One region of the Candidatus Pelagibacter sp. PS_23 genome, then DNA from elsewhere that is predicted to be linked to it. Evidence: riboswitches for the same ligand, from Rfam matches in the RefSeq annotation. Region 1 holds a riboswitch; the other holds the start of a gene.
What was found. Region 1 has a riboswitch for glycine ahead of AC5SLY_RS00525 (malate synthase G). Riboswitches for the same ligand answer to the same signal wherever they lie in the genome.
Positions count from the first base shown of each region.

Region 1 (15,103 bases):
AATAATAACATTGAAACAAATACCAGTCTTATAAATTCATTTGATGATCTATTAAAAGCATGCTCTTCTAAAAAAGAGATTAAATTAAAATATGAATTAGAAAAAAATGTTAACCTTGTAAGTTTTGAGAACAAAAGAATTGAAATTTCATTTAATGAAGATTTAGATAAAGATTTTATTAAAGATCTTTCAACAAAACTTTTTGAATGGACCAATGAAAGATGGATTATAAGTCTAAGCAAAACTAAAGGACAGCCATCTAAAAAAGAAGAAGAAATCAATCAAAAAAAAGAACTGATAGAAAGTGTAAAGAACTCCTCAATTTATAAAGATATTTTAAAAAGTTTCTCTGACGCAGAACTTATTGATGTTAAACCTAGAAAAGAAGATTAAAGAATGACTGATTTTACAAAAATTTTAGATAAAGCAAAAGAATTAGAGGCTAAAATGAAAGAGAGCCAAGAAAAAATAAAGAACATTCAGGTAGAAGGAACGTCTGGTTCAAATTCTGTAAAGGTTACTTTAAATGGTGAAAATGAAATGATCAAAATTGACCTTTCAGACGAAATATTAAAGGAAAATAAAATTATAATCGAAGATTTGATAGTGGCTGCCCATAATAATGCAAAATTAGAATTAAAATCTAAGACATCTGAAGAAATTTCTAAGTCTACAAGTGGATTAGGTATTCCTGGTTTTAAATGGCCGCTTTAAGAATATGCAAAATATTAATGAGATAGAAGAGTTAATTAAATTAATTTCTAAACTTCCTGGCTTAGGTCCTAAATCTGCAAAAAGAATTGTATTAAAACTTATTAATAATAGGGATGAACTTGTAAAGCCAATGGCAAACACGTTGGCACAAGTTTATAAAAATGTTATTAGGTGTCAATCTTGTGGTACTTTAAAATCTAATTCATTAGGCTGTAACAATTGTGAAAATTCAAAAGAAAAATATAATAAAATATGTGTAGTTGAAGACATTGCAGATCAATGGTCAATTGAAAATTCAAATATCTATAAAGGCTACTTTCATATTCTTGGTGGCACTATTTCTTCTGCCGGCCAGAGAAAAGAGGATCTTTTGATTAATTCATTAGTAGAAAGAGTTTCAAGAGAAAATATTGAAGAAGTTATACTAGCAACAAGTGCAACAGTAGAAGGTCAAACTACTGCTTATTACATAGAGGATAGTTTAAAAAAAACTTCTACTAAGGTTACAAAACTTGCTCAAGGACTTCCTGTTGGTGGTGAAATAGAAAGTCTCGATGATGGAACTTTATATTCAGCTTTTAAAAACAGAACTGGAATTAAAACTAATTCTGACTAGATTTCTTTATTAATCGATTTAGATGTAATAACGGTTCTGTGTAACCCGAAGGTTGCTCTTTACCTTTAAAGATTAAATCACAAGCTGTCTTAAAAGCAATTGATTGCTCAAAATTTTCAGACATCATTTCGTAGCTTCCTCTTCCGGAGCGAGTATAGGCACCATCATTTTTATTTTGATCATCAACAATTTTTGCCATTTTTTTCATTACTTCCATAACTTGTGATTTTGTACAAATATCGTGATGTATCCAATTAGCTATATGTTGAGAAGAAATTCTTAAAGTGGCTCTATCCTCCATCAAACCAACATTATTAATATCAGGTACTTTTGAACAGCCAACTCCATGATCTATCCATCTGACGACATACCCTAAAAGAGTTTGTGCAGAATTGGAAATTTCGGAGTTAATTTCTTCCATTGACCAGTTTGGTCTATCTGCTACAGGAATTGTTAACAAGTCATCCAGTTTTGCAGATTCCCTTTTTTGAATTTCTTTTTGTTTCTCAAAAATATTTATCTCATGATAATGAAGAGCATGAAGAGCTGCTGCTGTAGGTGAGGGAACCCAAGCACAATTTGCACCAGCATTTAGATGGCCAGTTTTTTGTTCCATCATTTCTTTCATTTTGTCCGGCATAGCCCACATCCCTTTGCCAATTTGAGCCTTACCAGAAAGACCACATTGAAGACCTATGTCTACATTGTTATTTTCATATGCCCCAATCCATTTAGAAGATTTCATATCTCCTTTTTTAATCATAGGACCAGCTTCCATTGAAGTATGCATTTCATCACCAGTACGATCTAAAAAACCAGTATTAATAAAAAATACTCTATTTTGAAGTGTTCTAATGCACTCTTTTAAATTAGAAGAGGTTCTTCTCTCTTCATCCATAATTCCAATTTTACAGGTGTATTTTTCCAATCCTAAAACTTCTTCAACTTTAGTAAAAATTAAATCAGTAAATGAGGTTTCATCAGGACCATGCATTTTTGGTTTAACAATATAAATGGAACCAGTTCTAGAATTACCTTTTTTTTTAATATCATGAAGGCAAGCTGCTGAAGTTATAAAGGCATCCATAATACCTTCTGGTATTTCAGATCCATCTTTTAAAGTGATTGCTGAGTTAGTCATAAGGTGTCCAACATTCCTTACCAATAATAAACTTCTTCCATGTAGCTTTAATCCTTTTCCATCTTTAGAAATATAACTTCTGTCGGGATTTAATTTACGCTCATAAGTCTTTCCATTTTTTTCAAAAGTTGATTTCAAATCACCTTTCATAAGTCCAAGCCAATTACGATAACAAATAACTTTGTCATCAGCATCTACTGCAGCAACACTATCTTCATTATCACAAATAGTTGAAACTGCAGCTTCAACAATAATATCACTAATTTTAGCAGGATCTTGTTGAGCGCTAAAAGCATTTGGGTCTATAATTATTTCTATATGAAGATTATTATTTTTTAAAATTATTGCTGATGGATCATTGGCCTCTCCTCTATGACCAATATATTTATCTTTATTTTTTAAAGATGATTTATTACTATCTTTTAATACTGTTAACGAGCCATTATCAATTTTAAAGCCTGTAATATTATGCCATTCAAAATTTTCTAGAGAAAAATATTTTTCTAAAAAGTCTCTTCCATATTTTATAACCATTTCTCCTCTTAAAGGATCGTATCTTTGAGTGGCACTATCCTCAGATTGTTCGATTACATCTGTACCATACAAACTATCATATAAACTCATCCATCTAGCATTAGCTGCATTCAGTGTATACCTTTCATTCATGATTGGAACTACTAATTGAGGTCCAGCAATACTAGTTATTTCTTCATCAACATTATTTGTTTTGATCTTAAAATCAGGGCCTACTTCTTTTAAATAATCAATTTCTTTTAAAAATTTTTTATACTCTTCAAGATTAATTTCATTACCTTTATTAGCAATATGCCAATCGTCTATTTTTTTTTGTAAATCTTCTCTTATTTTTAATAGCTCTTCATTTTTTGGGGCTAGCTCATGAACTACTTGGTCGAAGCCTTCCCAGAATTTTTCAGAAGAAATATTTGTATCTTTAAGCAATTCTTCATTAACGAAGTTAAGCAATTTATTAGAAACTGATAAATTGTGTATTTTTGTATATTGTTCTTTCATAGCACCCATTTTACCCCATCTGTATTTTTGCCTGAGAGTTTTGCTCCATCGGCGAGATAAATCTCTTTCCAGAGTGTTATGTTTGTTATCGGTCCATTTGCCTGAGAGTTTCCGGGGTGGTTGCTCCTTCGGCGCTATTATCTAATAGTCTCTCCCGATATCAATTAAGAGTACCCTTTAATAGAATTATGTCAAATATAAATTATTTAAAACATTTTATTGCCTTTTTTCTCAATTAATTAATAATTAAACAATCATATGAAAAATTATTTAAATTTTGAAACAGATATTAAAAATTTAGAGATAGAAATAGACAAACTTAAAGACCCTTATAATCAAGATGGTCTTTCGGAAGTAGATACCAAAAAAATATCTGAGTCTCAAAAAGAGATAGATAATAAGCTACAAGAGATTTACTCTAACTTAGACCCCTGGCAAACTACTCTAGTTGCAAGACATGAAGACAGACCTAAAGCAAAATTTTTTATCGATAATTTATTTGAGGATTTTATCCCATTGTCAGGTGATAGATATTATGGAGAAGACAAATCCGTATTAGCAGGATTTGCAAAATTTGATGAAAAATCTGTCTTAGTTATTGGTCAAGAAAAAGGGGACAGCCTTGAAAGTAGAATTGAAAGAAATTTTGGAATGATGAGACCTGAAGGTTACAGAAAAACAATTAGATTAATGAAATTAGCAAATAAATTTAACATTCCGATAATTTCTTTTATAGACACACCCGGAGCCTACCCTGGTGTAGGAGCAGAAGAAAGAGGTCAAGCAGAGGCAATTGCAAAATCAATTGAGTGCTGCATGTCTTTAAACGTCCCAACTCTTGCAATTGTTATTGGAGAAGGTGGATCAGGAGGGGCAATAGCACTTGCTTCATCTAACAAGGTAATCATGTTAGAAAATGCAATTTACTCAGTAATATCTCCAGAGGGCTGTGCCACCATTTTATGGAGAGACCCTAAAAGAACTTTAGAAGCAGCAAAAGCTATGAAATTGTCTTCAAAAGACCTTTTAGAACTAAAAGTAATTGATGAAATTATTCCAGAGCCAATTGGTGGTGCCCACAGAGATAGAGACCTAATATTAGATAACGTAAGAAAATCGATTGAAAAAAATTTGAATGAATTTTTTAACATGAGTGGAGAAGAAATTTTTAATCATAGAAAAAATAAATTTTTAACTATTGGAAGATCTAAAGGTTTCGTAAATCAACTAGACGATCTAAGTACACTCAGCATGAAAGAGAGTAAGGTTAATTTATTTATTAAAAACTTCTTTAAATCAAAGTTAAATTTAGCAGTTTTATTTGGAGTAATAGTTTTATTGGGCTATTTTATATTTTCTTTATAAGGCCCCACAACAGTTTTTAAACTTTTTACCTGTAGCTTCACATTTCTCATTTCTTGAAATTTTTTTATTTTTTCTTTTTATTAGTAAACATTTTGGATCGTTAGATGTTTCTTTTTTTAATGGTCTTGAAATACTTTCACTAGGTTCTTGAACTATTTTTAAATTTATTAAAATTGTAACAAAATCCATTTTCAATTTATTCAATAAGTTTTCGAAAAGAAAAAAGGCTTCTTTTTTATACTCAACTAATGGATCTCTTTGACCATAAGATCTTAGGCCAATAACTTGTCTTAGTTGTTCAAGATATTGAATATGTGACTTCCAGTTTAAATCTATACACTGAAGAAAAATTCTTTTTTCAACTTCTTTTGCTTTTTCTTCATCCAACATTTTAATTCTTTCATTTCTTGCTTCTAAAAATTTAGAATTAATTTTATTTTTGAACTCTTCATCTTTTAATTCAGTAACATTTTTAAATTCATTATCATCAACACTTTTTCCTAGTAAAGTTTTTAACTGATTGTTAAATTCATTATTTTTAGTTGTTGATAGTTTCTGTGTTTTTAAGGTGATTAGATGACTAATAATTTCAGATAAGAATTCATCTGAATAATCAAAAACTTTTTCACTGTTCATCACACCATTTCTTTGAGAGAATATTACATGTCTTTGATCATTTAACACGTCATCAAATTTTAATAAATTTTTTCTTATATCAAAATTTCTAGCCTCAACTTTTTGTTGCGCCCTCTCAAGTGCTTTATTAATCCAAGGGTGATCAATACTTTCTCCATCTTTTAAGCCTAATTTTTGAAGAATATTATTCATAGATTCTGAACCAAAAATTCTCATTAAGTCATCTTCTAAACTAACATAAAAAATTGAACTTCCTTCATCGCCCTGTCTACCAGCTCTTCCTCTGGCTTGGTTATCAACCCTTCTAGACTCCATTCTTTCTGTACCAATAACAAATAGTCCACCAAGTGATTTTATTTTATTTTTACTTTCTAAAAGTTCATCATCAGGTTGACTTCCTTTTTTTCCACCTAACTGGATATCAACACCTCTACCCGAGATACTTGTTGTGATTATAACTGAATTCATTTTTCCAGCATTTGCAATGATTTCAGCTTCATTTTCATGATTTTTTGCATTTAAAACTACATGTTTAATTTTTTCATCATTAAGTAATTTTGAATAAATTTCTGATTTATTAATGCTAGAAGTGAAAACCAATATAGGCTGACCTTGCTGGTGACACTCTAGAACTTTTTCAATGATGGCTTTATTTTTTTCTTCTTCAGTTCTAAAAATTTGATCATTCCAATCTTTTCTAATCATTTCTTTATTCGTAGGAATGATAACCACAATTAAATTATATATTTCATAAAACTCCTGAGATTCAGTTGCTGCAGTTCCAGTACATCCTGAAATTTTATTATAAAGTTTGAAGTAATTTTGATAAGTTATCGATGCTAGAGTTTGATTTTCAGCTTGAACATCTATTCTTTCTTTGGCTTCAAGTGCTTGGTGTAGGCCATCTCCAAATCTTCTTCCCTCTAATATTCTACCAGTAAGTTCGTCAATAATTTTTAATATTTCATCTTTAACAATATAGTCTCTTCCTTTTTCAAATAGATGATGAGCTCTTAAAGATTGATTTACATGATGAACTAAACTTAAGTTTTCAGGGTCATAAAAGTTATTATTTTTTAGAATTCCAGCATCAGAGAATATTTTTTCCACATTATTTATTCCCTCATTCGTAAGCAATATATTTTTATCTTTTTCATCAATCTCATAATGTTCTGGTAATAATCTTTTTATAAGTTTATCAATCGCAAGATATTGTTCTGTTTTGTCTTCAGCCGCTCCCGATATTACAAGTGGCGTTCTAGCCTCATCAATCAAACAAGAATCTATTTCATCAACAATAGTATAAACATGTCCTCTTTGAACCATTTGTTCTTTTGAAAATTTCATATTGTCTCTAAGATAATCAAACCCTAATTCACTATTAGTTGCATATGTAATATCAAAATTATAATTTTTTTTTCTTTCAAGATCATCTTGGTCATTATTTATAAAACCAAAAGTTAATCCTAAAAATTTATATATCTCCCCCATTTCTTGCGAGTCTCTTTTTGCAAGATAGTCATTTACAGTAACTATATGTACCCCTTTTTCTGTCAGAGCATTTAAATAAGCTGCAAGACTTATTGTTAAAGTTTTACCTTCACCAGTTCTCATTTCTGCAATTTTGCCCTCGTGAAGCACAACACCTCCAAGTATTTGAACATCATGATGTCTCTCATTTCTTGTTCTCTTAGAAGCCTCTCTCACAAGTGCAAAAGCTTCAGGCAATAGGGTGTTTAAATTTTCACCATTTTTAAGTCTATCTTTCAATTCTGTAGTTTTTTTAGGAAAGTCTTCGTCACTAAGGTTTTTAACAGATGCTTCCAAGGAGTTAACTTTTACAACTATTTTGTTTATTCTATCGAGCTCTTTTTGATTGCTAGATTTAATAAACTTTGTGATAAAATTTAAGGGATTAAGCATTTAATTTTCTGGTATATAATTAATTATAACTTTTAATATAAGTATTAAATAAATATTTTAAACACATGCCAATAAACGTTAAAAACTTTATAAACTCACTAAATTTAAAGTCAAAAAATAGTGACTTTCAAGATTTAGAACATCTAGATGGAGTTTCAATATCCACAGTTTGTGCAAATTTATACAGCAAACCTAGGGATGATTTGGTTATGTTTTATTTTAGAGACGGGGCAAACTATGCATCTGTTTATACACAATCAAAAATAGTTTCAGAGAACATTAAGTGGAATTTAAATATTAAAAGTAAAAAAATAAGCTCTCTGATTATTAATACTAGAAATGCTAATGCATTTACAGGATCAGATGGTTACCAAGGTTTAAAAGAAATAGCAGAAGAAGCAGCATTACAATTAACAAAAAAACAAACTGAAGATGAAGATTTTCCAAAGAAGATATCATCAAATCAAGTTCTTTTTGGATGCACAGGAACAATTGGAGAAAAATATCCAACTGAAAAAATTAAAAAGAATATTCCAGAATTAATCAAAAAAATTAAATATACGCAAAACAAATTTACCTGGATGAAAGCTGCATTAGGCATAATGACAACAGACCTACAGCCAAAAATTACCATGGAGGAATGCAAAATAGGAAATAAAAAAGTTAAGATCCATGGAATTGCCAAAGGATCAGGAATGATTTTTCCAAACATGGCGACCACATTAGGTTACGTTTTCACAGATGCAGATCTTTCAAACGATGTTTTAAAAAAACTATTAAAGAAAAATATTAATACAACCTTTAATGCAATCAGTTGTGATGGCGATACTAGTACAAATGATATGGTTTCTATTTTTTCAACAGGAAAAGTAAAAAACCCAATCATTAATAATATTAATGATAAAAAGATATTTAGTTTTGATAAAGCACTGCATTCAGTATTATTAAATTTGTCAAAAAGAGTGGTTAAAGATGGTGAAGGAGCTACTAAATTTATTACAATCAATATAGCTAAATCAAAAAGTGAGAAAGAAGCAAGAGTAATAGCTTTTTCTATTGCGAATTCAAATCTTGTTAAAACAGCCATCGCAGGAGAAGATCCAAATTGGGGCAGAATAATAATGGCTATAGGAAAATCTGGAGTGAAAATAGATTTAAAAAAATTAGCAATAAACTTTGGTGGTATTAAGATTATAGAAAAAGGACAAATTTTTAAATATTATAAAGAAAATGAAGTGGCTAACTATATGAAAAGTCAATCAATAGATATTTCAGTAAATTTAAATATGGGATCAAAAAGTTTTACTGCTTACACAATGGATTTAACAAAAAAATATATTGAGATTAATGCTGATTATAGAAGCTAATTTGATATTGAATTAACTTTATTAATTATTAACTATAAACCATGATCAAATACAAGCTCATATGTAAAGATTGTGAAACTACTTTTGATAGTTGGTTTTCATCGTCTAAGGAATATGAAAAACTTAAAAAGAAAAAATTCTTAAATTGTCATTTTTGTAATTCTTTAAATGTTGGAAAGGGCTTGATGTCTCCTAATGTGAGTACTTCAAAAAATATTTTAACAGACATTGATTCATCCAGTGAAAAATATAAAGAAATAAAAAAAACAATTTATAAATATCAAGAATTTATAAAAAAAAATTTTGAATATGTGGGAGAAAATTTTGCTTATGAGGCAAGGTCTCTACATTATAAAGACAAAAAAAAAGCCAAAGGTATTTATGGTACTGCAACAAAAAAAGATCTTAACGAATTAAAGGAAGAGGGTATAAAAGCAGAAATACTGCCTTGGATAAAAGATACTACGAACTAATTTTTTATAAATTTTGTAATATAATTAACAGAAGTATCATTTGTTACTTTCCAGCTATTATCTAATATATTAAAATTCATTCCATCTAATTTTTTAAGAGATAGATTGTTTTTTTTACTTATATCTATTAGCTCACTAGGTTTAACAAATTTTTCCCAATCATGTGTTCCAATTGGAAGCCATTTTAAAATATATTCAGCACCCACTATTGCAAATACATAAGATTTTAATGTTTTGTTAAGAGTTGCGATAAACATTATTCCATTTTTTTTCAATAATTTTGAACTTTCTTTAATAAAAAAGTCTATATCATTAACATGTTCAACTATTTCCATGTTCAAAATTACATCAAATTTTTTTTTATCTTTTAACATCTCTGGAGATGCAACTTTATAGTCAATCTTAAGTTTATTTTTTTTTGCATGAAATTTTGCAACTTCAATATTTTTCTTTGATGCATCAATGCCAACAACACTTGCTCCTAGTCTGCACATTGGTTCAGATAATAACCCTCCACCACAACCAATATCAAGTAATTTAATATTTTTTAACGGCTTATCAGATGATCTAATTTTAAAATCTTTGATAATATTTTCTTTTATATATCTAATTCTTATTGGATTAAAATTATGCAATGGTTTGAATTTACCATTAGGATCCCACCATTCTTCAGCAATTTTGGAAAATTTCTCAATTTCTTTTTTATTTATTGAATTCATAATAGATAACTTGTGGACATAACAATTAAGATGTATTTTATCAAATATAAATTACAAAATTATCAATGAAAACTGTTGTATTAAAGTTCGGTGGAACCTCCGTTGGAAGTATAGATAGAATAAAGAGCGTAGCAAAAATTATTTCCTCTTACAAAAAGAAGAAAATGGGTGTCATTGTGGTTTCATCTGCAATGAGTGGCACAACCAATGAATTAATAAAAAAAACAAAAGAATTAAGTAATACCTTTGATGCAGCAGAATATGATGTTTTGTTAGCAACAGGAGAGCAAGCAACTTGTGCATTAATTGCTGGTAGATTAAAACACCTTGGTTTTAAAGCTAGATCATGGATGTCTTGGCAGCTACCAATTATTACAGAAGGACCTTATAGCTCTTCAAGAATTAGCAAAATCAATAAAGGAAAAATACTTAGTTTCATGAAATCAGGTGGAATACCTATCATAACTGGTTTTCAAGGCATTAACTTAGAAAATAGACTTACAACACTGGGCAGAGGTGGAACTGATGCATCAGCAATAATGCTTGCAAAATTTTTTAATACTGATGCGTGTGATATTTACACTGATGTAGATGGTGTTTATACTACAGATCCAAGAAATCATCCTAAAGCTAAAAAAATTCATAAAATTTCCTACGATGAAATGTTAGAGATGGCATCATTAGGCGCAAAGGTTATGCAACCTACATCTGTGCAAGATGCAAAACTAAATAATATTAATTTTTCAGTTAAATCTTCATTTCAAAAAAAGAAAGGCACATTAATAACTGGTACAAAAAAAACCTTCAGTAATCAAATAATAACTGGAATTACTTCTACAAAAAATGATTCTAAAGTTACGATTGTAGGTGTTAAGGACAGACCAGGAGTAGCAGCTGCTGTTTTTAAACCATTATCACTTAATCAAATTAATGTTGATATGGTAGTTCAAAATATTTCTTTAAATGGAAAAGAAACAGACTTAACTTTTACAATTAAATCTGAGGATGTAAAAAAAACAGAAAAAATAATTAAACAAAATAAAAGAATTTCATTTAGAAAACTTACGTATGATAATAATGTTTCAAAAGTATCTATTATTGGTGTGGGTATGATTACAACACCAGGAATTACCTATAGAATGTTCCAAGCTTTGGCTTCAAAAAAGATTAACATAATGGTTATTTCAACTTCTGAAATTAAAATTTCAGTTTTAATTTCAAATAAACAGATAAAAAAAGCAGTAGCAGTGCTTCACAAAGAATTTAAGTTAGATTAACTGATGAGCTTAAGACCATTTAGAGACATTCATAGAAAAAAAACAAAAGTAATAAATGTTGGTGATGTAAAAATAGGTGGTGACAATCCTATTTCTGTTCAATCAATGACCAATACCTTAACAACCGATATTCAGGCCACAATAAAACAAATTAATGATATTCATGAAGAGGGTGCAGATTTGGTTAGAGTTTCTTGCCCAGATGAAGAGTCTTCATTAGCTCTTAAAGAAATTACAAAACATGTATCTGTTCCAATAATTGCTGATATTCATTTTCATTATAAAAGAGCAATAGAAGCAGCTGAAAATGGAGCAAAATGTTTAAGAATTAATCCAGGAAATATTGGTGATAAATTAAAAATACACGATGTACTTAGTGCTGCTAAAAATAATGATTGTTCTATTAGAATAGGTGTTAACGCTGGCTCTCTTGAAAAAGATATTTTAGAAAAATATAAAGAGCCATGCCCAGAAGCTTTAGTTGAAAGCGCACAAAGGAATATTAAGATTTTAGAAGATCAAGATTTTTTTAATTTTAAGATAAGTGTAAAATCTTCAGATATATTTTTATCTATTGCAGCGTATCGTCAACTATCAAAAGTTACAGATTATCCATTACACCTAGGGATCACAGAAGCTGGAGGTTTTGTATCGGGTAGTGTTAAGTCATCAATAGGTCTTGGCTCACTTTTAATGGATGGAATAGGGGATACTATAAGAATTTCTTTGTCTGATGATCCAGTTAAAGAAATTAAAATTGGTAATGAAATATTAAAGTCACTTAATTTAAGAAATAGAGGTGTAAAAATTATATCTTGTCCATCATGTGCAAGACAAGCATTTCAAGTAATTGACACGGTAAAAATATTAGAAGATAAACTAGCTCACATCAAAACCCCTTTAACATTATCGATTATTGGCTGTGTAGTTAATGGACCTGGTGAAGCAGCGATGACAGATATAGGAATTACTGGAGGCGGTAAGGGTAATAATATGCTTTATTTATCTGGCATTCAAAGTGAAAAAGTTTTATCAGAAGACATAATATCAAGAGTTGTAAGTGAAGTTGAAAAAAAAGCTGCTGAACTTGATAAAAAATTATAAATACAATGATACCTCTAAAAACTATTGAAGATTTAATATCTAAGCATTCTATTTTGGAGAAAGAGTTATCATCAGGTGAAGTGGATAAAAAACTTTTTGCCGAAAAATCAAAAGAATACTCGGATTTAAACGAAGTAATTGATGATGCTAGAAAATATTTTTCTTATGAGGGTGAAAAAAAAGATCTGGAGAAAATATTAAGCGACTCAAATAGTGATAATGAGTTTAAAGAAATGGCTGAAGTAGAATTAAAAGATTTAAAATTAGAAAACGAATCCATAGAAAAAAAATTAAAACTATTTTTATTACCAAAAGATGAGGCAGATAAAAAAAATGCAATTATAGAAATAAGAGCAGGTACGGGAGGGTTAGAGGCAAGTTTGTTTGCCGCAGATCTTTTTAAGATGTATGAAAAAGTTAGTCATCAAAAAAAATGGGAATTAGAATTAATAAGTATGTCTCAGAGTGAGGCAGGGGGACTGAAAGAAGTTATTGCATCAATTAGGGGGAAAAATATTTATTCAACATTAAAATATGAAAGTGGAGTTCATCGTGTTCAAAGAGTTCCAGATACAGAAACTCAAGGGAGAGTTCACACTTCTGCAGCAACAGTGGCCGTTCTACCAGAAGCAGAAGAGGTTGATATAAAAATAAATGATTCAGACTTAAGAATTGATGTTTTTAGAGCTGGTGGCCCAGGTGGACAATCCGTTAATACAACTGATAGTGCCGTGAGAATTACTCATATTCCAACTGGATTATCTGTATCTCAACAAGATCAAAAATCACAACACAAAAATAAAGCAAAAGGGATGTTAATTTTAAGATCAAGGCTTTATGAATTAGAAAGATCAAGAATAGAAGGCGAAAGATCTGAAGATAGAAAAAGCAAAATAGGAACTGGAGACCGTTCTGAAAGAATTAGAACATACAATTTTCCACAAGGAAGAGTAACAGACCATCGTATTAATCTAACCTTACACAAACTTGAAGCTTTTTTAGAAGGAGAAGCCTTTGATGAAATGGTAGAAAGCTTAACGCTACAAGCACAAGAAGAAAAATTGAGCAATCTTAATTAAAATGAATATAGAAAATATTCTGAAAGAAGGAATAGATATCCTACAAAAAAATAAGATAGCCAATCCTCAACTTGATAGTGAGATATTATTATCCAACTCGATTAAAAGAGATAACAAGCATATTATTTTAAACCCTAAAGAAGTTTTGAACTCAGAGCAATTAGGAAAATTTAAAAGTTTAATTGAAAGAAGAAAAAAAGGTGAACCAATTGCTTATTTAATAAATAAAAAAGAGTTTTGGAAAGATGAATTTTTTGTCAATAAAGATGTGCTAATTCCAAGACCTGATAGTGAATTAATAATAGAACAGGTTTTAAAAATTTATTCAAAAGATGATCAACTACAAATTCTTGATATTGGAACTGGATCTGGATGTATTCTTTTATCTATATTAAAAGAGAGATCTAATTTTTATGGCACTGGAATAGATATTTCTAAAAAAAGTATAAATGTAAGTAAATTTAACGCAAAACAACTAAACTTAACTAATCGAGTAAAGTTTTTTCACTCAAGTGTTGACAATTTTAATAATGGCAAATATGATATCATTGTTTCAAACCCTCCATATATTGAACAGTTAAGTTTAAAATATTTGGAAAAAGATGTAGTTAATTTTGAGCCAAAGTTAGCTTTAAGTGGTGGGTTTGATGGTTTTTCAAAAATCAGAAAAGTAATCAATAAGACAAGTAATCTGATTAAGAAAAATGGTAAATTTATTTTAGAGATTGGTTTTAATCAAAAAAATAAAGTTATAAAAATATTAAAAGAAGAAGGTTTTTACGTTAACAAAGCCATAAAAGATTATGGCAACAATGATCGCTGTATAATCAGCACTAAAATTTAAATTGAAAAAATATTATGGTAACATTTAGAAGTAATAATAGTAATAATAATAGAAGACCTCCATTTAGAAGCAATAATAATAGAAGACCTCCATTTAGAAGCAATAATGAAGGGTCAAAATTTTCTAACAATGATAATTTTCAAAGAAAAGTTCCAGGTAGAAATAATCATAATGCAGTTAAACTTATTGAAAAATACAATGATTTAGCGAGAGAAGCCTTAGCTAATGAAGATAAAATTTTATCTGAAAATTATTTTCAACATGCGGATCACTTTACAAGAGTTCAAAACGAGCAAGAAAGCCTTAGAATGGCTAGAGTAAATTCATCTGCAACTTCAACTATTAAGCCAGTAGATTCAGAAAAAAAAGTTGAAGAAACTATTAAAACTGAAGCTGAGACGATTAAAAAAGAAGTGACTGAACCTGAAGTTAAAAAAGTTGTAAAAAGTCTAGATAAAAAAGTGGTTGAAAAGAAAGTCGCTGCTAGTTAATTTTATCCAATAATTAATTCTGATTTTAAAACATCTAATTTAATTTTTTCTACCTCAAATATTTCTCTTTCTTTTCCTTTAAGAGTTTTACCAGAAGGCAACTTTAATTTTTGAGAGTTAACTTTTTTTCCATTTACAACTACCTCATAATGTAGATGTGGACCTGTAGATTTTCCAGTCGACCCGACATAACCAATTATCTGACCTTGTTTTACTCTTATTCCTTCTTTTATTCCTCTAGCAAAATTTTTCATATGAGCATAAATAGTTTCATAAGTTGAATTATGTTTTATTTTAATACAATTTCCACCACCACCACACC
Region 1 covers NZ_CM182071.1:96,033-111,135, forward strand. The annotation lists gene dnaX (DNA polymerase III subunit gamma/tau) at 1-393, shown strand, start outside; gene AC5SLY_RS00515 (YbaB/EbfC family nucleoid-associated protein) at 397-714, shown strand; gene recR (recombination mediator RecR) at 719-1,330, shown strand; gene AC5SLY_RS00525 (malate synthase G) at 1,317-3,512, opposite strand; glycine riboswitch at 3,583-3,670, opposite strand; gene AC5SLY_RS00530 (acetyl-CoA carboxylase carboxyltransferase subunit alpha) at 3,762-4,868, shown strand; gene secA (preprotein translocase subunit SecA) at 4,863-7,427, opposite strand; gene argJ (bifunctional glutamate N-acetyltransferase/amino-acid acetyltransferase ArgJ) at 7,493-8,794, shown strand; gene AC5SLY_RS00545 (DUF1178 family protein) at 8,836-9,267, shown strand; gene ubiG (bifunctional 2-polyprenyl-6-hydroxyphenol methylase/3-demethylubiquinol 3-O-methyltransferase UbiG) at 9,264-9,986, opposite strand; gene AC5SLY_RS00555 (aspartate kinase) at 10,052-11,263, shown strand; gene ispG (flavodoxin-dependent (E)-4-hydroxy-3-methylbut-2-enyl-diphosphate synthase) at 11,267-12,367, shown strand; gene prfA (peptide chain release factor 1) at 12,373-13,446, shown strand; gene prmC (peptide chain release factor N(5)-glutamine methyltransferase) at 13,448-14,290, shown strand; gene AC5SLY_RS00575 (DUF4167 domain-containing protein) at 14,305-14,781, shown strand; gene AC5SLY_RS00580 (M23 family metallopeptidase) at 14,784-15,103, opposite strand, start outside.

Region 2 (15,103 bases), 150 kb from region 1:
TTTGTTAGAGATAGAACTGAAGGTTTTGCGAATTTCATTAAAGAAATTGAGAGACAAGATATGGATCATCTAGCGAAAGTCGCTGGTGTTGATAAACAGTTAGTTAAAGAAGCAGCAATTGCTTATGCGACAGCTAAAAACTCTATGGAATTCCACGGTTTAGGAGTTACTGAACAAGAACAAGGATCTAAGACGGTGATGTTAATTGCTGATCTTGCAATGATTACTGGAAATATTGGTAGAAAAGGTGTTGGAGTTAACCCATTAAGAGGACAAAATAATGTCCAAGGTGCAGCTGATATGGGTTGTCAACCTCATCAAGGTGCAGGTTATTTTGAAGTAGCTGATGAAAAAGTTCAAAATTTCTACACTGAAAAATATGGAGTGGTTCACCCAACCAAAGCAGGATTAAAAATTCCAGAAATGTTTGATGGTGCTATTAATAAAGAAGTTAAAGCAGTCTGGATTATTGGAGAAGATATTGTTCAAACAGATCCAAATAGTGCACATGTGGTTCAGGCAATGAACTCGTTAGAATTATTAGTTGTTCAAGAAATTTTTATGAGTGAAACAGCAAAACTTGCAACAGTAGTATTACCTGGAACAACTTTCTTAGAAAAAAATGGAACCTTTACTAATACCGAAAGAAGAATTCAAAGAGTTAATCGAGCTGTTCCTCCATTACCTGGTACTAAAACTGATGGAACAATTGTAACAGACATGATGCAAAAATTAGGCTTTGACCAACCTGAATATGACGCTGATCAAGTTCTAGCAGAAATAGCAGATGTTGTTCCATTCTTTAAAGGTGTAACAAGAGAAAGACTTGGTAAAATGGGATTACAGTGGCCAGTTCAAGAAGATGGAACAGACACTCAAATTTTACACCAAGAAACTTTCAAACTTGGAAAAGGACGTCTTAAAAACTTTGATTGGAAAGAGTCTACAGAAATTGAAACTAATAAAAAAGAATATCCATTAATTTTAACAACTAGTAGAGTTCTACAACATTACAATGCTGCAACAATGACAAGACGTACAAGTAACATCAATATAGTTTCTGAAGACTTATTATTAGTTCACCCAAATGATGCTAACAAAAGAGAGTTAAATACAGGTGACATAGCAAGACTTTATTCTGGACGAGGAGAAGTTGCTCTAAAAGTAGAGGTTACAGATAAAGTTAAAGAAGGCATAGTATTTACAACATTCCATTTTCCAGAACATATGGTCAATATGGTAACCGGTCATGGTAAAGATGAAGAAACAATGTGTGCAGAATATAAAGTGTCAGCAGTTGAAGTTCAAAAAATCTCAAACCAATTTAAAACTGAAATCAAGCCAAAAGAAAATCAAGCAGAAGTTAACTAATCGATAAAATGACAATTGGTTGGCATTTCGACAATAGTTATTCAAGATTACCAAAAACATTCAAAGAAAATATCAATCCTGTTACAGTAAATGCACCAGAAATATTAATATTAAATAAAGATCTGGCAAATAAATTAGATCTAGATTTTTCAAATATTAATGATGACGACTTATCAAAAATTTTTTCAGGAAATCTATTACCTGAAGGGTCTAACTCTATAGCGCAAGCTTATGCTGGTCACCAATTTGGTCATTTTACAATGCTTGGTGATGGAAGAGCTGTTTTAATCGGCGAACACCTGACCAAAAATAATGAACGATTTGATGTACAATTCAAAGGTTCTGGTAGAACTCCATTCTCACGAAGTGGTGACGGTAGGGCTGTTTTAGGCCCAATGTTGAGAGAATATATAATAAGTGAAGCAATGCATTTTTTAAAAATACCTACTACTAGAAGTTTAGCGGTAGTTAAAACTGGTGAAGATGTGGTTAGGGAACAAATTTCACAAGGTGCAATTCTTACAAGGGTGGCCTTAGGCCATCTAAGAGTTGGAACATTTCAATACATTGCTGCAAAACAAAATATTAGTGATTTAGAAATCTTAATTAATTACACAATTGAAAAGTACTACCCCAATATAAAATCATCAAAGAAAAAAGCATTAGACTTACTAAATGTTTTAATCGAAAAACAAACCCAACTTGTAATTGATTGGATGCGTGTTGGTTTTATTCATGGAGTTATGAATACTGACAATATGTCTATCTCTGGTGAAACAATAGATTATGGTCCTTGCGCCTTTATGGATGTTTATGATCCTAAAACAGTTTTTAGTTCAATAGATCAACTAGGAAGGTATGCCTATGAAAATCAACCAAAAATTACCAAATGGAATTTAACAAGGTTTGCTGAATGTCTAATTCCTCTTATTAGTGCCAATGAAGATGAAGCGATTAAATTAGCCACAGAAGCTTTAGATAAATTTGAACAAAATTATGAAACAAAATGGTTAAATATGATGAGAGATAAACTTGGGTTATATGGTGAAGATAAAGAAGATAAAAATTTAATTATGGAATTATTAAATTGGATGAAAGAAAAAAAAGCAGATTATACAAATACTTTTATTTTTTTGATGAATAAGACAATTAAAAATTCTGAAGTTTATGATAATGCGGACTTTGATTTATGGAAAACTAAATGGATGAAAAGATTAGTAATGTTTGGTAATACTCATGATAAATCTATGGACTTAATGAGTTCTTGTAACCCGATGGTAATACCTCGTAATCACAAAATTGAAGAGGCTTTAATGTTAGCTAATAATGGTGATTTAACCTTGTTTAATAAATTGACTGAAATTTTGAAAAATCCATATCAGGTTAATGAAAATGATTTAGAATTAATGTCCCCTGCTCCTCATAGTCATGTGAAGTATCAAACTTTTTGTGGAACTTAAATTATTTATAAAACGTAAGGTTCTGGTCTAGCATTATTATCAAGAACTCTTTCAACAGAAAAATCACTAATATCAATCGTTTGATAAGATCCTGTAGAAATTAATTCAGTTAATGCTCTTCCTATTCCAGGGGCTTGCATTAATCCTCTACCGGTAAAACCTGAAGCCATATATACATTTTCGTATTTAGGGTGTTTACCAACTACAGCATTGTTGTCTAATTTATTGCAATCATAATAACCAGCCCATCCACCAGTTAATTTTAATTCTTCAAAAGCAGGAATTCTTTGTGCTAATGCAGGCCATACTAATTCTTCAAAATCATTCCAAGCTGGTTCTAGATCAGTAGCATCAAATACTGAATTAGGTGAACCTGCTAAATACTCTCCACCCTCAGGTCTCCAGTAAACGCCCGTTGTTAAATCTCCTGTTAATGGCATTTCTTTAATATATTTAGGACATTTAACTCTAAAAACTGTGTGTTTTTGTGGAACTACCGGAATATCTTTTAATAATTCTTTAGTCCAACATCCTGCTGCCGATATAATTGTTTTAGCTTTGATATCAGAAATATTTTTTACTTCGCCTTTAATAAATTCAGCACCTAATTCAATTGCCTTACTTTTTAAGGCGCTATGAAACATGAAAGGATCAATCCATCCCTCACTTTGGTTGTCAGTATAAGTTGCTGTTTCAATACCTTCACTATTTATATAAGGAAATATTTTTGATAGTTCAGAACCTTTGATATTTTTAGTTCCAGCTTCACAAGCTTCATGATTTTTTAAGGCTTCATATTGTTCCTCAGCATGCTCTGGACCAAACATTAACAAGTATCCATTTGTAACCATGCTTGCTGTAGGATTTGGATTTTTTTCAGTTTTAAGTAATTCTGGTATTTGAAAAATAAATTCTCTAGCAAACTTTCCAAGTAATATGTTTTCTTTTTGAAAAAACTGTCTTCTAAATCCACCAAGGGACAATGGAAATGAAGCTGTTTTATAAGTTGGGTCTCTTTCTATAACTTTTACTTTTCTACCTTCTTTAGATAAAAAATAAGCTGTAGCAGTTCCAATTATTCCACCACCTACTATTACAACATCATCCATAATTTATTTTAATTTAATATGATTAAACTTATATTAAGAAGTAAAGCAAAGAGACACCAAAGTAAATAAGGAATCATTAAATAATAACTATACAAGTTGACACGCTTAAATCTAATTATGAGAATAATTATTAATAAGATTAAAATTACTAATACAATCATAGCTAAAACTATTTTATGAAAAACAAAAAAAACTATACTCCAAGTTGTATTAAAAATTAAATGAATGAAATAAAGGTAAATAGTGTTCATGTCTCTATTTTTACTGTGCCAAAATTTCCAGATAGCAATTGTCATAAAAAAATAGAGTGTTGTCCAAACTGGTGCAAAAATCCAATCTGGTGGATTAAATGAAGGTTTGATGATTAAAGAATACCAAGGCTCTTTAAAACCTACAGTAGCTAAACCTCCTATTGCAGATGCAGAAAAAGTTACAAGAGCAAACAATAAAAAAGATAAGAATTTGTTTTTTAACATATTTCTATTATACAATAGAATATGGAAGATAAAAAAGTTATTTGGATAACGGGTGCAAGTAGTGGAATTGGTAAGGCTCTTGCAATCAAATTTGCAGAAAATGGGTGGATGGTTGCTGCATCTGCAAGACGTGAAAATTTATTAAATGAACTTAAAAAAATTAATCAAAATATATTTCCTTTTCCTTTGGATGTTACTGAAGTAGATGCATGTAAATTAGTCGCAAAAGACATAATCAAACAATTTAACAATATTGATATCTGTGTGTTCGGTACTGGCATGCATGATCCAAAATCAGAGAAAAAATTTAATTTAGACAAGATAAGAGAAATAATGGAAGTTAATTATTTTGGAACCATGAATTCAATTAATTCAATCTATGATTATTTTTCTGAGAAAAAAAATGGCCAAATATCTATAATTTCTTCAGTTGCGGGCTATAGAGGATTACCTGCAGCTGGTGCATATTGTGCTTCAAAATCAGCACTTACTAGCTTTGCTGAAAGCTTAAACTTTGATATGAGAATGAAGAATGTGCGTGTTTCGTTAATCAGCCCCGGTTTCATAAAAACGCCTATGACTGATCAAAATGATTTTCCAATGCCCATGATCAAAACTCCAGAATTTGCTGCAGATGAAATTTATAAAGGATTAGTAATCAAAAAAAGTTTTGAAATACATTTCCCAAAAGCCTTTACCTATTTTTTAAAATTCCTTCAAATGCTACCTAGTAGTTTATATTTTAAACTAGTCGCTAGAGGTATGAAAAAAATTGATTATTAATTTTTTTTAAAGAAAACTGTCAATTCACCGACTTTAAATCCAAACTTTGTAAGTGTGGCTCGATTAATTGCAACATCTTCATCCTGTTTAAAAATCCAATCATCAAAAGAAACTTTAATATTCTTTCCTTTAAATGGGACCATTAAATCGTACTCAAATTTAAAAGCTGATCCATATTGATAACCTTTAGCTGTACCCACGACATCGGGTGCCGTTCCCTCGTAATAATTTTGATCAATCTTTTTGATTTTCCATATACGATTTTGTTTTTCCCCGTCTGTCCAATAAAAATCTTCTTTAAGAGTTAAAATATCTCCCTCAAAACTACCTGTCATATCAGCTTTAAACTGTCTAGTAACTTTACCACTACGGTCTTGTAATAGACCCCATGCTTTAACCGGACCATTAAAATATTGCTCTATAGTCATAGTTGGTTCAGTGTTTTTAAAATCTGTCGGTTTCATAGAGTTATTGTTTATACAACTTGCTGTAAAGAATAAAGCAAATATTAATACTGTTAATCTAATTATCTTTAAGTTTATCATGTAGCTCCTATAGTTATTTATTTTGTAGTGAAAATTGAATTAAGTCTATGTTTTTTGATTTAAAACCAGCTTCACAATATGAAAGGTAAAATTCCCACATTTTTTTAAATTTTAAATCAAAGCCTTGTTTTTTAATTAAGTCCCATTTTTTATTAAATATTTCTCTCCAAATAATCAAAGTCTCGGAGTAATGATTGGCATATGAATTATACTCACCAAATTTTAATCCATTTTTATCAACATAATTTTGTAATTCACTTTTTGAGGGTAAAAAACCACCTGGGAAAATATATTGTTGTATAAAATCTTTTTTATTTTTATATCTATTAAATAAACTATCATCGATAGTTATGGCTTGAATGCCCACGGTACCCGAGGGTGTTAGATTATTTTTAATCGTATTAAAATAACTGTCTAAATAGTTTTGACCTACAGCCTCAATCATTTCTATTGATGCAATATGATCATATTTATCCTTTAAATCTCTATAATCTTTAATTTGAATATTTACTTTTTCATTAAGTCCACATCGATGAATTCTCTCTTTAGCAAATTCATATTGTTTTTTGGAAATAGTAATACAATCTAATTTAACATCATAATTAGTACCTAAATACTCAGCAAAACCACCCCAACCACAACCAATTTCTAAAATTTTATTACCACTTGAGGGTCTTATAAGATCAATTAGTTTTTGATATTTATTGTTCTGAGCTTCAAAAAGTTCTTGTTTGGGGCTTTCAAATATAGCACTGGAATAGGTTAAAGTTTTATCAAGCCATAATGAAAAAAAATCATTTCCTAAATCATAATGTTTAGCAATATTTTCTTTACTTCTATTTTTAGTATTTTTTATAATTTTATTTTTAATAAAATTGATAAAAGGCAAATCGAAGATTCCAGAAAATTTATAAATAGTTTTTATATTCTTTGCTGTTAACTCAATCAAATCAGAAAGATTATTTGTTATAAAAAGATCTTTCATATAAGACTCTCCCAAACCAATACTTCCACTTTTAATCAAATTATAATTTAGGCTTTCATCTTTAATTTCTAAAAAAACTTTTAAATTTTCATCAGGGTTGCCAAACTTTAAAACTTCACCATTTACTTTTTTAATTTCAAGAAAACCATGCTTAATATTTTTTAATGCACTAAACACAATCAAATCTGAAATTTTGTAAATTAACATTAGTTTTCGATAGTAATATTATTCTTAATATTTAATTTTTTTTTTATAAATTTAATTCCTTTTGTCCATAATTTAAATGCCTCATAATGTATCGCTATAATGATTTTGAATGTCATTAATGGATGTTTTAAATAAGATTTAAGTAGGTTTCTATTGGTCAATTCACTTTTAATACCATCTTGTGAAGCATATAATACTTTGCCAACTGGATCATTCAGATCAATTATTACAGATATTTTATTACCAGGTTTCAATAGTCTAAAAAAATAAATACAATTCATTTCTATAAATGGAGATACATGAAATTTCTTCTTACACATATGTTGAATCAGATTTTGGTCTTTTTCAGTTTTAAAAACATAAACATGTTGCTCGCCAAATGTGTTTTTTACTTCATATAATATAGATATTAGATCAAAATTTTTGTCGTAGACATAAAAAACACTTAATGGATTAAATACATATCCAAATATTCTTGGGTAACATAAAAGTTTAATATGAACATCGTTAGTATCAATATTATTTTTTCTAAGATTATCTAAAACCCATTCCTTAAGAGAGCTCCCATCTCTTGCTCCATGGTCTTTATCAAAGAAACTAATAATATTTAGTTTATTGTATGAAAATATCTTTAAAGTTTTGTGTAGTAAATCTATTTCTGATAAATCTATAAGAAGTGAAAATACATTGTAATTAAAACTATGAATTTTGGGCTTAAATCTTTTATGAATTACATTTCCTGTATAAATATAAGAATTTTTAATCATTAAGTGTTTTTAGCATATCAATAGAGGACTTTATTCCATCCTCGTGAAAACCATAACCAAAATAACTACCACAAAATAAAATATGTTTTTTATTTTGAATTTTATGCAGGTTACTTTGATTGGTTAATGCTTCTGTATCGTAATAAGGGTGAGTAAATGCTACTTTTTTAAATATCTTATCATTTGGAATTTCTTTAAATGGATTAATTGTTAAAAAAATATTTCTATCTATCTTTAAATTTTGTAACTGATTTATCCAATATGTTACAGCTGTCTTTTCATTATTATTTGAGTCCATTGAAGAATTCCAAGCACACCATGCTTTTTTATTTTTAGGCATAACACTTTCATCAAAATGTATTACTGCAGTGTTTGCTCTATATTTAAATTTTCTTAATATTGTCTTCTCGTCTAGTGTTGGATTATCAATTATCTTTAATGCTTCGTCTGCATGAGTTGCTATTACAACTTTATCATATTCAAAGAACTCATTTTCCTCCCCATAAAAAATTTTAGCACCTAAATCATTTCTGGTGATTTTATTTATATTGTAATTCTTAAAATGTTCACCACTAACTTGGCCTATTATCTTATCGACATAAGTTTTGCTCCGATTTGTAACTGTAAACCATTGAGGTCTATCTTTAATTTTAAACAGCCCATGATTCTTGAAAAAACTTAAAAAAAAAGATAATGGCATTTGTTTTGCTTCATATGGAGGCATCGACCATATAGCAGATACCATTGGTATAATATGATAATTAATAAAATATTCTGAAATTTTTATTTCTGTTAAATACTCCCCTAATGTTATTGAACTAATTTTTTTAATTTCTATTTTTTCACAGTTTTTATAAAAGCTTAAAATTTCAAAAAACATTTTTAAGAATTTTGGATTAAATAAATTTTTTTTATTAGAAAAAATTCCCCCTAATCCTTTTCCACAATATTCTAATCCACTATTTTCTACAGTAACAGAAAATGACATATCACTTTTTTCAATCTCTATTTTATTTTCTAAAAAAAAATTAATTAAATTTGGATATGTTTGTTTATTAAAAACCATAAATCCAATATCTATTGGAATTTCTTTGTTAGGGTTGTAAGCAACCTTTATTGTATTTGCGTGACCCCCAAATTGATTTTCTTTTTCAAATAAATCAACTTTATGTTTTTTAGATAGGTAATAAGCAGCACTTAATCCTGATATACCAGCACCTACTACAGCAATTTTCATCTTAGTAAATATCTAAGCTGCTGTGTCTTCGTACTCTTCCATAGATGGACATGTGCAAAACAAGTTTTTATCTCCATAAACATTATCTACTCTACCAACTGGAGGCCAATATTTATTTGTTCTTAAAAACTCTGAAGGATAAGCAGCCTCTTCTCTTTCATACTTATGATCCCACTTATTGGATGTTAATTCAACGTGAGTATGTGGCGCATTCTTCAATGGGTTGTCAGTCTTATCATATTCACCAGACTGAATTTTATCTATTTCTTCTTTTATCTTTATAAGAGTAGAACAAAATTTATCAATTTCACTCAAACTTTCACTTTCTGTAGGTTCAATCATCATTGTACCAGCAACAGGCCAAGACATTGTTGGAGCATGGTAGCCAAAATCAATCAATCGCTTTGCAATATCTTCTTCCGTGATCCCTGTTTCACTTTTTATCGTTCTAATATCAATGATACATTCATGAGCTACATTGCCATTTTTACCCTTATATAAAATTGGAAAAGAGTCTTTTAATTTATGGGCAATATAATTTGCATTTAGTATTGCAACTTGTGATGCTTTTCTTAAGCCTTCAGACCCCATCATCTTTATATACATCCATGAAATCGATAAGATACTTGAGCTACCCCAAGGAGCTGCAGATACCGCTCCCATTCCAGTCACTGGACCACAATCTTTTATCACAGAATGTTTTGGCAAAAATATTTCTAAATGTTTTTTACACGCTATTGGTCCCATACCAGGTCCACCACCACCATGAGGTATACAAAATGTTTTATGCAAATTTATATGACAAACATCTGGTCCAAAATTTCCTGGTTTAGCAATACCTACTAATGCATTTAAGTTAGCTCCATCCATGTAAACTTGTCCACCATGATTATGAATTAACTCACATATGTCAGTTATTTTTTCTTCAAATACACCATGTGTTGATGGATAAGTGACCATAAGGGCAGCTAAATTTTTGGAATATTCTTCAGCTTTATTTTTTAAATCTTCATAGTCTACGTTTCCATGTTGATCACATTTAATAACAACTACTTTCATACCAACCATTTGAGCACTAGCCGGGTTTGTGCCATGCGCTGAGCTTGGAATTAAACAAACATTACGATTTGTTTCGCCATTTTTTTCATGAAATTTACGTATTACCATTAGACCAGCAAACTCTCCTTGAGCGCCAGCATTTGGTTGCAATGAAACTCCAGAAAATCCAGTAATTGATCTCAACCAGTTTTTCAAATCTGTAAATAATTCTCTATAACCATCCATTTGCTCTACAGGAGAAAAAGGATGTGGCTGTGAAAATTCTTTCCAGGTAACTGGTATCATTTCTGCAACTGCATTAAGTTTCATAGTGCAAGAGCCTAAGGCAATCATAGATTTATTTAAAGCAATATCAGAATCTTCTAATTTTTTTAAATATCTAAGCATTTCTGTTTCCGAATGATAACTATTAAAAACTGGATGATCTAAATAAGTTGAAGTTCTTAATAGGTTTTTTGGAATATTAGATAAACTTTCATTCATAGACTCTTTAATTGTTTCTGAACAATTAAAGATTTTTAATAACTGATTTGCTCTATAAAGATTTTTTCTCTCATCAAAAGATACTGCTAACATTTCAGAATTCACTTTTCTGATGTTTACTCCTTGATCTAAAGCATTTTTGTATATCTTCTCTGTTTTATCTAGAGTTTTTATTGTTACCGTATCAAAAAATTCATTTGAATAAAGTTCATAACCAGATTGCTTTAATTTATCTGCAAAATTTTTAGTTAATTGAGAGACACTTTCTGCAATTTTTTTAATTCCTTGTGGACCATGATAGACAGCATAAGCTGCAGAAACTATTGCCAATAATGCCTGTGCAGTACAAATATTACTTGTAGCTTTGTCTCTTCTTATATGTTGTTCTCTTGTTTGAAGGGCAAGTCTATATGCTTTTTTCCCATGTCTATCTACTGATACACCTACTATTCTGCCTGGCATTGATCTTTTATATTCATCTTTTGTAGCAAAAAATGCTGCATGGGGACCACCATAACCCATTGGAATTCCGAAACGTTGTGAGCTACCGACAGCAATATCGGCACCTAACTCAGCAGGTGTTTTTAGTTTAGCGAGTGCTAACAAATCACATGCTAAAACTGCTTTTCCATTAAATTTATGTATTTTACTAATAGCCTCACTTGGGTCTTTAATATCTCCAAGGGTTCCTGGATATTGAATGATACCGCATATAATATCTTCTTTAATATCTTTATCTTCGTCACCAACTATTATTTCTAGGCCTAAAGGTTCAGCTCTTGTTTTAATAACATCAATTGTTTGAGGATGACAATTTTTTGAAACAAAAACTTTTTTAGATTCAGACTTGGATATTCTATAACTCAATCCCATAGCTTCCGCTGCAGCTGTTCCTTCATCTAAAAGAGAGGCATTAGCAATATCCATTCCGGTAAAGTCAATTATCATTTGTTGAAAATTTAATAACATTTCCAATCTTCCTTGTGCTACTTCTGGCTGATAAGGGGTATAAGAAGTATACCATCCTGGATTTTCTAAAATATTTCTAAGTATTACATAGGGAGTATAAGTTCCATAATAACCCATTCCTATAAAACTAGAATAAATCTTATTTTTTTTAGAAATATCTTTTAATTTTCTAAGTGCTTTATATTCAGAATTTGGATCACCAATATCTAAATCATCTTTAAGAAGAATTTTTTCTGGTACAGTATCTTTTATTAAATCATCAAGATTTTGGTATCCCAACTCTTTAAGCATAACATTTTGTTCATCAATAGATGGACCTATATGTCTTTGTATAAAATCTTTTTGAGCATTCTTTAACATTTAACTACCACTTTCTTTTGAAAATTTTTCGTATTCTTCTTTATTCATTAATGAATCCATTTCAGACTTATCAGTAATTTTTAATTTAAAAAACCATGCTTCATTTTCTGGATCAGAATTAACTTTTGCAGGATCGTCAACAATGGCTTGGTTATTTTCGATAATTTCTCCAGATACAGGAGTATAAATATCACTTGCAGCCTTTGTAGATTCTACAACTCCAGCATTGCCATCTTTAACTACAGAAGATCCTATTTCTGGTAACTCTACGAAAACAATATCTCCTAGCATTTCGGTTGCATGTTGTGTAATTCCTACAACAGCAGTGTCTCCATCTAACTTTATCCACTCGTGTTCTTTAGAATATTTTACTTCACTCATTTACTAGCTCCTTTCACATAACTTTTTTTATAAAATGGCAAATTACTTATAATTGCCGGATATTTTTTTCCTCTCACTTCTAAAAAAACCTTAGTATCAATTTTAGAAAATGAATTTTCTACATAACCCATTGCAACTGGGGCCTGAACGCTGGGTCCAAAAGTTCCACTTGTAATTTCCCCAATATTTTTATCATCCTCACTAAATATTGAAGTTTTTTCACGGGCTATAATTCTTCCTTCTGGCTTAATACCTACGCGGATTTTGCTTACTCCTTTCTCGATTTGAGATTTAATTTTTTCACATCCAATAAACCCACCCTCAAGAATTCTATTTTTTGATATCGCCCATTTTAAATTTGCTTCTACTGGGCTTTTATTAATATCCATGTCATGACCATACAAACAAAGTCCCGCCTCTAGTCTCAAGGTATCTCTGGCACCTAATCCAATTAAATTAGCCCCTTCATCTATGAGTTTTTGCACAAACGCTTCTGCGTTCTCATTTTTGATCGATATCTCAAATCCATCTTCACCGGTATACCCTGATCTTGTGATATAAATATCCTCTTTAAGATAATTAAACGTATCACCATTCATAAATTTTAGATCTGATACTCCATTGATTATCTTTTTTAGTATTTGGACTGCTTTAGGGCCTTGAATTGCTATAAGCGATAGCTCTTCACTTAAAATCATTTCATACTTATCTTCTAACAATTTAGTTAAAAGTTTAAAATCTGTATTCTTACAAGCAGCATTTAATACAATGTTAAAACCACCTTCAACTTTTGTGATAATTAAATCATCATAAATTCCTGCTTCATCATTCATTAAAAAACTATATTTGGATTGATTTAATTTAGCCTTACTCAATTCAGCTGGAAAAATTTTTTCAAGATCTTTTGCCAACTTATCATCTCCTTTGATGAATAACTGACCCATATGGGACACATCAAAAATACCTGCATTTTCTCTTGTACTTTTGTGTTCCTCAATAATTCCTTTAGAATATTGAATTGGCATTTGATACCCAGCAAATGGAACAAACTTAGCTCCATGCTTTTGATGTAAATTGTAAAGTGCGGTTTTTAAAATTTCCATATTAACTCACTGTACCCATCTGTATGTTTGCCTGAGAGTTTTATTCCGTCGGCGAGAACTTAATCTCTTTCCAGAGTTAATATGTTACGGTCCTTTTGCCTGAGAGATTCCTGGGTGGTTGCTCCTTCGGCGCTACGATTGTTTGTAGTCTCTCCCGTATATAAGAATAATCTACCAGATATGTAACAGAGTCAATTAATAATTTTTTCTTTTTTATTTGAAAAAAGTAGTGAGTAAAATTGCAATAATACTGCAAAAAGAATTACTCCTCCTCCGATTAAAGTAAATAAAGAAGGTCGTTCAGCTGCAAATAAAAAGGCCCACATTGGCCCCAACACAGATTCGGATAACATGATTATACCAACCATTGCAGATGGTGTACTACGTGCACCCATAGTTATAAATATAAAACCAAATCCTACTTGAAAAAAACCTGCTGTAAAACCTAAAAATATATCATGTGAAGAAATCATAAGCTTCTCAGATAATAAAAATCCAATAAAGCATGAACTCACACCAGCTATAAATTGAGCTGGCACCATGTCAACTGTAGGAAATTTTCTAACAATTATAATTAAGACTGCAAATGTAATTGGCATGCTAAAAGCCGCTAAGTTTCCAGACATCTCTCCTGGTGATAAAGAATTACCTACCATTAATAGGACACCCGTAATTGCTAAAATAATTGAAGCTAAAGTAATAGATGAAATTGTTTCTTTTAAAAATAAATAACCAAATATTGCTAAAAAGAGTATTTGCGTCGAAATAATAAAATTAGTATTGGCAACAGTTGTATTATACATCGCAAAGACGTACCCACAAAAACCAAATGATAAAATAACTCCACCAAAAAGTCCCGGTAAACCTGAATCGTAAAACGCTTTAAATAATTTTTTTTTATAAGTAATTATTAAAAAAAGTAAGACTGTAAGCGAAAAGAATAAAGATCTCCAAAATAATATTTGCCATAATGTTGATCCTTCAAATGATTTAACAATTAAGCCTCCAAAGCTTAAGCAGCAAGCTCCCATAAAAACTAATATAGGACCTGGAATTTTATTAATTACATTCATTTAAATATTTATTTGTATCTTCTATGTATGCTTTAAATATATTCTGAGCTTCTTCAAGACTTACTTCCTTAAAGTTTATAATAGTGCCTGGTGTTAATTGACCTACTCGATCTAAGTCTGCTGAAATAACAACACCTATTTTTGGATATCCACCTATAGTTCCGTGATCAGACAACATAACAATAGGGTTTCCATCAGCAGGTACTTGTATTACTCCTTTTACAAGACCTTCAGATTTTATATTAGAGCTAACGATATTTTCTAACTTAGGACCACTTAGTCTAATACCCATTCTATCTGCTAATTTTGTAACTGAAAATTCTTTGTTAAAAAAATTATTTTGAGCCTCTGTTGAAAAATAATCAAAATTGGTACCTTTAATAACTCTAATTATATTATCTGGAACTTCTTTATAATTAATTTCTATTTCTTCAATTTTTTTAAAATCTGAATTTTTTATAAAAATTTTATCTTTTATAGAATATTTTTTTCCATTATTTGGACCAACATTTGCCTTGGTATTTATAGAATAACTATTCCAAGTTTTGTTCAATTCTAAACCCCCACTAATTGATAAATATCCATAAGCAGTATTTTTTGTTGATATTAAATCAATTTGATCTTCGTCTTCTAAAATATAGTTTTTATAACAAACACCATTTTCAATGTTTGAATTTTTTCTAATTATCTTGAAAAGCACATCCCCAGTAACACTAAGATTAATTTTCCCATTTT
Region 2 covers NZ_CM182071.1:247,608-262,710, reverse strand. The annotation lists gene fdhF (formate dehydrogenase subunit alpha) at 1-1,371, shown strand, start outside; gene AC5SLY_RS01395 (protein adenylyltransferase SelO) at 1,380-2,831, shown strand; gene AC5SLY_RS01390 (NAD(P)/FAD-dependent oxidoreductase) at 2,837-3,940, opposite strand; gene AC5SLY_RS01385 (TspO/MBR family protein) at 3,949-4,416, opposite strand; gene AC5SLY_RS01380 (SDR family NAD(P)-dependent oxidoreductase) at 4,438-5,199, shown strand; gene AC5SLY_RS01375 (DUF3833 domain-containing protein) at 5,196-5,744, opposite strand; gene AC5SLY_RS01370 (SAM-dependent methyltransferase) at 5,758-6,936, opposite strand; gene AC5SLY_RS01365 (DUF1365 domain-containing protein) at 6,936-7,703, opposite strand; gene AC5SLY_RS01360 (NAD(P)/FAD-dependent oxidoreductase) at 7,696-8,940, opposite strand; gene gcvP (aminomethyl-transferring glycine dehydrogenase) at 8,953-11,811, opposite strand; gene gcvH (glycine cleavage system protein GcvH) at 11,812-12,192, opposite strand; gene gcvT (glycine cleavage system aminomethyltransferase GcvT) at 12,189-13,295, opposite strand; glycine riboswitch at 13,373-13,462, opposite strand; gene AC5SLY_RS01340 (DMT family transporter) at 13,487-14,368, opposite strand; gene AC5SLY_RS01335 (5-oxoprolinase subunit C family protein) at 14,355-15,103, opposite strand, start outside.
Region 2: another riboswitch for glycine. It lies ahead of gcvT (glycine cleavage system aminomethyltransferase GcvT); the one in region 1 lies ahead of AC5SLY_RS00525 (malate synthase G).